Regions from separate parts of the Streptomyces sp. B15 genome, predicted to be linked through region 1. Evidence: riboswitches for the same ligand, from Rfam matches in the RefSeq annotation. Region 1 holds a riboswitch; the other holds the start of a gene.

What was found. Region 1 has a riboswitch for cobalamin ahead of metE (5-methyltetrahydropteroyltriglutamate--homocysteine S-methyltransferase). Riboswitches for the same ligand answer to the same signal wherever they lie in the genome.
Region 2: it holds a riboswitch for cobalamin, as region 1 does, so the genes downstream of both, KBY19_RS16480 (hypothetical protein) here and metE (5-methyltetrahydropteroyltriglutamate--homocysteine S-methyltransferase) in region 1, are expected to answer to the same signal.

The regions. Positions count from the first base shown of each region.
Region 1 covers NZ_JAGPXJ010000105.1:3,873-8,077, reverse strand. The annotation lists gene metE (5-methyltetrahydropteroyltriglutamate--homocysteine S-methyltransferase) at 1-1,750, opposite strand, end outside; cobalamin riboswitch at 1,911-2,135, opposite strand; gene KBY19_RS31330 (tyrosine-protein phosphatase) at 2,175-2,984, opposite strand; gene KBY19_RS31325 (alpha-ketoglutarate-dependent dioxygenase AlkB) at 3,118-3,810, shown strand; gene KBY19_RS31320 (ATP-binding protein) at 4,068-4,205, shown strand, end outside.
Region 2 covers NZ_JAGPXJ010000031.1:34,427-38,631, reverse strand. The annotation lists gene KBY19_RS16495 (ABC transporter ATP-binding protein) at 1-55, opposite strand, end outside; gene KBY19_RS16490 (iron ABC transporter permease) at 70-1,095, opposite strand; gene KBY19_RS16485 (ABC transporter substrate-binding protein) at 1,100-2,107, opposite strand; gene KBY19_RS16480 (hypothetical protein) at 2,253-2,474, opposite strand; cobalamin riboswitch at 2,541-2,722, opposite strand; tRNA gene KBY19_RS16475 (tRNA-OTHER) at 2,886-2,959, opposite strand; gene KBY19_RS16470 (hypothetical protein) at 3,145-3,876, opposite strand; gene KBY19_RS36515 (germacradienol/geosmin synthase) at 4,039-4,205, shown strand, end outside.

The sequences.
Region 1 (4,205 bases):
AGGCGAGCATGGTCACCGGGCCGGTGAGCATGCCCTTGACGGGACGGGAGGTCAGCGACTGGGCGTACTGCGTCCAGCGGACCGACATCGGCCGCGGGCGGGCCACATCGCCGGCGAGGATCGGCGGGCGCACATAGCGGGTGCCGTACGACTGCACCCAGCCGTGCCGGGTGGCGAGGTACCCGGTGAGCTGTTCGGCGAAGAACTGCACCATGTCGTTGCGTTCGCCCTCGCCGTGCACCAGCACATCGAGTCCGGCACGCTCCTGGAAGGCGACCACCTCCCGGATCTGCGCCGCGATCCGCTGCTCGTAGGCGGTCTCGTCGATCCGGCCGGCCCGCAGGTCGGCGCGGGCCCTGCGCAGCTCGGCCGTCTGCGGGAACGAGCCGATGGTGGTGGTCGGCAGCGGCGGCAGACCGAGCCGGGTGCGCTGCGCCGCCGTGCGCCGGTGGTACGGGAGCGCGCGGCGGGTGTCCGCCTCGGTGACGGCGGCGCTGCGGGCCCGTACGGACTTGTCGTGGGTGAGCGGCGAGGCCGTACGGGAGGCCAGGTCGGCCCGGTTGGCGGCCAGCTCGGCGCTGATCGCGCCGGTCCCCTCCGACAGGCCGCGCGCCAGGGTGGCGGCCTCGGCCGCCTTCTGGCGCGCGAACGCCAGCCAGCGGGCGACCTGCGGATCGATTCGGCGCTCGGCCCGTGCGTCCAGCGGCACATGGAGCAGCGAGCAGGAGGTCGCCACATCGACCTGCCCGGCGAGGCCCAGCAGGGTGGCGAGGGTGGCCATGGACCGCTCGAGGTCGTTGATCCACACGTTGCGGCCGTCGACGACGCCGGCGACCAGCCGCTTGCCGGGCAGCCCGCCGACCGCGGCGAGCGCGTCCAGGTTGGCGGCGGCCGGACCGGTGAAGTCGAGGGCCAGCCCGTCCACGGGCGCCTTCGCCAGTACGGGCAGTGCCTCACCGAGCCGGTCGAAGTAGGAGGCCACCAGCAGCCGCGGACGGTCGGCCAGCTCGCCGAGGGCCCGGTACGCTTCCGCGGCCGCCGCCAGCTCGCCGGGGGTGCGGTCCTGCACCAGCGCGGGCTCGTCCAGCTGCACCCATCGGGCACCGGCGGCACGCAGATCCGCGAGCACCTCGGCGTAGACCGGCAGCAGCCGCTCCAGCAGTGTCAGCGGTTCGAAGTCGGGGGCGACCCCGGGCGCCGGCTTGGCCAGCAGCAGATAGGTGACGGGGCCGACGAGCACCGGCCGGGCCGCCGCCGCGCCCAGCGCCAGGGCTTCCCCCAGCTCGGCCGTCTGCTTGCCGGCGTCCGCCCGGAAGACGGTGTCCGGGGCCAGTTCGGGCACCAGGTAGTGGTAGTTGGTGTCGAACCACTTGGTCATCTCCAGCGGCGCCGCCTCCTGGGTACCGCGGGCCATCGCGAAGTAGCCGGCCAGCGGATCGGCCGCCACCGCTGCGCGGTGCCGCTCGGGGAGGGCACCGACCATGACGGTGGTGTCCAGCATGTGGTCGTAGTACGAGAAGTCCCCGGTGGGCACCTCGTCGATGCCCGCGTCGGCCAGCTGCCGCCAGTTGGCGCGGCGCAGTTCGGCGGCCGTGGAGTGCAGGGCCTCGGCGGTGACGCGGCCCTCCCAGTATCCCTCGACGGCCTTCTTCAGTTCACGGTTCGGCCCCTGCCGGGGGTAGCCGTGCACGGTAGCGCGCACCGGCGCGGTCGGGGCGGTGGCGCCCGGGTTCGCTGCTGTCGCTGTCACGCAACTCTCCTTCGCGAGTGTCTCAGCGCTCCCGGAACGGGACGAGGACGCGAAGGGATGGCGGCGACACGGTGCGGACGGACGCGTGGCTGGTGTCCGTCGCCTGGTGCGCGTGCTCTCCGACCCGCCCTCGAGGTCTCCGGGAGGACCGTACGCGGGTGGACGCGTACGGACAGCGGGCAGGTCTTCGGACTCGCGGGCACGCCTGCCGGTCTCCCGGCGGGCATCTACTGGCCGTCGCTTCCCGGACCGGTCCTCGGTCCAGTGCGTGTGACGGCGGTCGTTCCCGCTCACCGCTGCGGGGCAGTCCCGGACTCACACCGGGTTCCCTCTTACGACGCCTCCCGCCTGGCGGACGGGGCGAACCAGCTGCACGGCCAGCATAGCCGGGTGCGCGCCGGGTGCGGCCAGTGGCGGGGGTGCCCTACGTCTCCAGGAGGCGGGATTTCAGCCGGGCGCGGATGGCGGGGGAGAGCCCGAGGCCCTGCGCCAAATAGGTCTCCACGTCGCCCCACGTCTCGTCGATGGTCTCGAAGGCCGCGTGCAGATAGGCGGCGCGGGCATCGAAGAGCGGGGCGAGCAGCTCCATGACCTCCGGCGACATCCCCGCCTTGGACTTTCTGCTGCGGTACACCTTGTAGCGCCGGTGCGGCTGGTTGGACTGGAGGTAATCCTCCTCGATGGCGGCCCGCTCGACATCGAGCGCCAGCAGCGTGATGGCGATCGACAGGCCCGCCCGGTCCTTGCCGGCCGCGCAGTGCATCAGCGCGGGCACACTGTCCTCGGCGAGCGCGTGCAGGATGCGGCTGTGCTCGGCCGTGCGCTCGCGGATCATGGTGCGGTAGGAGTCGGTCATCCGCCGGGCGGCGAGCCCGTCGCCGAGGATGGCCCGGAGCTGGTCCAGCTCGCCGTCGCGCACCATCTTCCAGAACTCGGCGCCGTCGGCCGGGTCGGAGAGCGGCAGATTGACGTTGCGGACGCCGGGCAGTTCGATGTCGGGGCCGTCGAGCGCCTGGTCGGCGGAGTTGCGGAAGTCGAAGACGGTGTGCAGCTTGAGCTCGCCGAGGAAGGCGGCGTCCTCGGGCGTCGCCTGCGCCAGGTGCCCGCTGCGGAAGAGCACCCCGCGCCGGACCCGGCACCCGTCCACCGTCGGCAGGCCCCCGACGTCCCGGAAGTTGCGTACCCCCGTCAGCACCGTATCGGCGGACTCCACACTCACGCGCGCTCCCAGCATCTGCGACGACCGTCCGTTCGACCATAAGGCATGGATGCCTGAGGCGATCAGTCCTTGCGTGGTGACTTGTACGACGGCGCTCCGCCGCCCGGCGCCCGGTCCCGCCTGTGGTGGGAGGCCGTACGCTGGCCGTGTGAGCGAGGAGCTGTTCCCTCCGCCTGCGGTGCAGGTCACCGCGGGAGCCGTGCATCTGCCCCGCCGGCTGGCGCCCGGCGCGCAGCGCGAGCTGCTCGCGGCGTGCCGGCGGTGGGCGGTGCCGCCCGCGGGGCTGCGGACGGTACGGATGCCCAACGGTTCGCAGATGTCGGTGCGGCAGGTCAGCCTGGGACGGCACTGGTATCCGTACGGTTACGCCGCCACTGTCGTGGACGGTGGCGGAGAGCCGGTGAAGCCCTTCCCCGACTGGTTGGGCCGGTGGGCGCGGGCCGCCGTGGACGCCGCCGCCGAGGTGGCCGAGGAGCCGGTGTTCGGCGCCGTGCCGTGTGCCGTCCCGTACGACATCGCGCTGGTGAACTTCTACGGTGACGGCGCGCGCATGGGCATGCACCGGGACAGCGACGAGCGCTCCGCCGCGCCCGTCGTCTCCTTCAGCCTCGGGGACGCCTGCGTCTTCCGGTTCGGGAACACCGAGGGGCGGGGGCGGCCCTTGGGGGTCCCCCCGGACGGAGTCTGGGGGAGGGACGTGGAGCTGCGCAGCGGGGACGCCTTCGTCTTCGGCGGGCCCGCGCGGCTGGCGTATCACGGCGTGCCCCGTACCGAGCCCGGCTCCGCGCCGCCCGCGCTGGGGCTGCGGGGACGAGTCAACGTCACCGTCCGGGCGTACTGACCCGCGCGCGAAGGGTGCGCGGGGTGCGCCGAGTTGCGCGGGCGCCGGCTGTCAAGCGGAATCCGTCGGCTTTCACTCGTTGGGAGCTGGCGAACCCTGGCGAATCCGGTGTAAGGGCCAGGGCGGGGCGCGGCCGCGGGCTAGCGTGACCAGCGGTCGACGCCTCCCTCCCACCTCTGCGGTAGCGGCCTGCCGGCCCGGCCGGCCCCTTCGCGGCTCGTCGGCCTCTCACCTGCCTCAACTCTTCCGAGGAACCCATGCCCGAATCTCCGAGCCACCCGGCGCAGAACGGAAACGGGGAGCCACGCACCGTCTCCCGCGCCGCCCCGGCCGCTCCACCGACCGGAACCACCGGGAGAAACGTCCCCGCACGGCGGCGGCACGGCAGGCCCCGG
Region 2 (4,205 bases), on a different contig from region 1:
CGTCGAGCAGGGCGCGCCCCCCGGCCACCTCGTAGGACACCTCCTCGGCGCGCAGCGCGCACGCCCCGCTCACCCGGCAACCCCCTCGGTGCGCTGCGAACGCCGCAGCATCCACAGGAAGAACGGCCCGCCGGTGAGCGCCGTCAGCACGCCGACCGGGATCTCCTCGGGCGCGGCGACGGTACGTGCCGCCAGGTCCGCCAGGACGAGGAACGCCGCCCCGCCCAGTGCCGCGACCGGCAGCAGCGCGCGGTGGCCGGCGCCGACCGCCATCCGGGCGGCGTGCGGCACCATCAGCCCGACGAAGCCGATCGCGCCGCTCACCGTCACCAGCACCGCCGTCACCAGGGACGCCAGGACGAACACCGCCGCGCGGAAGCGCCCGGTGTCCAGGCCGAGCACCATGGCGCCCTCCTCCCCGGCCAGCAGCAGGTCCAGCGGCCTGGCCAGCGCCAGCAGCAGGAGGAGACCGGCGGCCAGCACCAGTGCGGGCAGCGGCAGGGTGTGCCACCGGGCCTGGCCCAGACCGCCCAGGGTCCAGAAGAGAATGGCCCGCAGATGCTCCTTCTCCGCGGAGGTCACCAGCAGCAGGCTCGTCAGCGCGGACAGCACGTATTGCACCGCCACTCCCGCCAGTACCAGCCGTCCCGTCGTCAGGGTCGCCGACGTTCCGCCGCGCCGCGCCATCGTGTACACGACGACGAGCGCGAGCATCGCCCCGGCGAAGGCGCCCATCTGCATCGAGAGCGCGCCGACGCCGAGCACGACGACCACGACGGCACCCGTGGAGGCGCCGGAGGAGATGCCCAGCAGATACGGGTCCGCCAGCGGGTTGCGCACCAGGGCCTGCAACACCGTGCCGACCAGGGCGAGTCCCGCTCCCACGACCGCCGCCAGCAGCACCCGCGGCAGCCGCACATCCAGCACGATCGTGGCGAACGGACCCGGCTGCGAGCGGCCCGTCAGCGCCGCCAGCACCTCCCCCAGGGGAATGCGCGCCGAGCCCAGCGCCAGCCCGGCCAGCGCCCCGGCGACGAGTACGGTGACGAGCGCCGTGGCCACCAGCGTGCACCGCGTTCGCGAACCGATGGGCACGGTGCTACTCCGCGCCGTCGCGGTCCGGGTGCAGCTGGTGGGCCAGCTCGTCCACCGCGTCCGGTACACGCGGCCCCAGGACGGCCGAGGAGAGCGGCAGCACGGCGAAGCGCTTGTGCTCGATGGCCGGCACGTCGGCCAGTGCCGGGTCGTTCAGCAGCCGTTTCTTCTTCTGGGCGACGGTCGTGCCGCCGTAGTCGTAGATCACCACGACCTCGGGCTTGCGCTGCACGACCTTTTCCCAGGAGACGTCGGCGAAGTTCTTGTCGACATCCGCGAAGACGTTGCGGCCACCGGCCCGGCGCAGGATCTCGTTGCCGATGCCCGTACCTCCCGCCGTGAAGGCGGCGCTCTCACCGCTGTCGTAGACGAACACCGGGGTGCGCTCGACCCCCTTCAGCCGCTCGGCGGTGTCCGCCAGCTGCCGGTCCTGCTTCTTGATCAGTGCCTCGGCGCGGTCGGGTACGCCGAAGGTGCGGCCGATCTCGCGGATCTCCCGGTGCAGGGTGGCGATGCCGACGTCCTTGGTGCAGTCCTCCACGTTGAGGCGGGTCTTGATGCCGCTGTCCACCAGGGCCGCGCGCTCCCGGCCCTCCGTCTTGTCGAAGGCGCTGGCGTAACCGCCGTAGACGAAGTCCGGGTTGGCGGCCAGCAGCGTCTCCTTGGACGGGTACTTCTTGGCCAGCACCTTGATGCCGCGGTACGCCTTCTCGTAGCGGGGCAGGATCCGGTCGTCGAGGAAAGCGGTGCCGGCCATCCGGTTCTGGAGGCCGAGTGCCAGCAGGATCTCGGTGACGTGCTGGTTCATGGTCACAGCGCGCCGGGGCGGCTCGGTGAAGGTGGTCTTCACCCCGCAGTTGTCGACCGTGTACGGAAACCCCTTCGCGGAGCTGCCGGTCTTCGTGCCCTCACCGCCGGCGCCGCCCGCACAGGCGGTGAGGGATATCAGCAGCAGCGAGGCGAGCGCCGCGCGGCGGGTGCGGCGCGGCGCGGCCGGTCCCGGACAGGTCATGGGTGTCTCCTCAAGACATCGTCGTCGGCGGGCACGAGCCGCACCCCGTGCACCTCGCCACGGTCGGGGGGCACGGGGGCGGCCCCGGTGGGGCGGGGTGCGGCCCCGCTGCCGGGGACGACGGCCTTGGCACCGTGTTCCGGCCTCACTTGGCGAGCCCGGGCTCACGCGGAGGGCGTGCTGCCTTCTCGGGCGCGGGGCAGCCGTCGGTCGGCTGCGGCACTTCGGGGTGCTGCCGGGGGCGGCCGGGGGCCGCTCCCGCGCCGGAGGCCTTGGTCGTGGAGTGGGCACCGCAGCCGGCGGTGCCCAGGACGAGTGCCAGGGCGAGGCCCGGCACATGTGCGTGGATACGGCGCGGTCGGCGCATGGCCAGCTGATCCTTCTCCGTCGTAAGGCCCAGTCGCGGGGCCCGGCGTGCCACCACGCCCGGGGCTGTCCGGGCGCGGGTGCCAGCAGGTCTTCGGGCTCGGGACTGTGGGAGCGTGCGCCTTCCCAGGGAGGAGGTCCCCAGTGGCCTCGTGCACGCCCCAGTCCCACACCGCTGCGCGTCAGCTCCGGATTCACACCGGATTCCCTGACCCGTTCAAGGGTTTGACTGGCGGCTGCAACGTACCACGCGGGCGGCAGACGGCAGGAACGGGGGAGAGGTGACAAAAGGGACCCCGGGGCTTTGCCCGGCCCCGGGGTCCTGGGTGCCGTTCGTTCGCACGTCCCAGCGGTTCATGGGCGGATCGTTCGGCGATGTCCTCGCGTGGAGCCACTCCACCACGGCGGCATGTGGAACCGCCGGCCGGGTTCGAACCGGCGTCTCGAGGTCGTCACCGCCCCGGTTGCCGGACGATGAACGGCGATGCTGAGCGTGGAGCGAGAGGTTGAGTTTGACCGGCACCCTGGCTCTGGCAGGGCCGCCGGGGGTTCACACATCAGCTTCAGCTTCAGCTTTGCGCTCCTGGCGCACCCCGGGCCGAAGTCGTCGAAACCCCGGCCCGGGGAGTCTTCGGTTGTTGTGCCGGCGCCGGCACCGGCGCCTTCGCGCCTCAGGCGAACAGGTAGCCGAAGACGGCGTCCCCGACGCGCTGGTCGCTCACCTCGGTCCCGTTGGCCTCCTCGCGGGCGAACTTCACCGCCGCGGCCAGTTTGTCCAGTCGCTCCAGCAGTTCGTTGATCCGCCGGGCGGGCAGGGCGCCGGAGTACTTGACCGTGGTCCAGTAACCGACCGGGATGTCCTCGTAGTAGACCTCGACCTGGGCCGGGTGCTTCTCCGTGGCCTCCGCCTTCACATGGTTGCGCGGCACCTTCTTGGTGCGGACGGTGCGGACCTGCTCGGTCTTCCACCAGTCCGTGGAGGGGTCCTTCTCCCACGCCTCGGCGCCGTCCAGCACCGGCAGCTTCCGCAGGAACGAGCCGAGCTCGCCCAACTGCTTCTCCAGGAACAGCAGATAGGAGACCGGCACCTGGGACAGGACCGTGCGTCCGTCGACGACGACATCCGCGCGAGCCGTGAGGTTCGCCCAGTCCTTCGTCGCCGTCACATCGAACAGCCGGGTCAGGATCTTCGCCGTTTCCTTCAGCACATCCTCGGCCTTGACCTGGACCCGCGTCGACTCCGGCGGAAGCTGCTCGCCCTCTTCGTCCTTGGGCTGGTACGTACGCGAGATCCCGGCCAGCATCTGCGGCTTCGTCAGCCCGTGCTGCGCCTGCGCCAGGTCCTGGGCCACCTTGGACTTGACGCCCTTCTCCACTGCGATGATCTGATTCAGCTTCGCCACGATCGCGAACCTAGCAGCCCAACATCGCCCCGCACCACGGATTTTGTTCGACAGCTCGGTAACAGGGCGGGTCCCACGTCCGGGTGAAAAAGGATGCTCATCGCTCTGCCCCGGGTAGGCAAAGGCAGCACCGATTCGACGAGCTGTGGGGATACCAAGACGTTGTCGCAACCCTTCGAACTGCCCGACTTCTACGTGCCCTACCCCGCCCGTCTCAACCCGCACGTCGACCAGGCGCGGGCCCATTCCCGGCAGTGGGCACGGCAGATGGGGATGCTGGAGGGGTCCGGGGTCTGGGAGACGGCCGACCTGGACGCGCACGACTACGC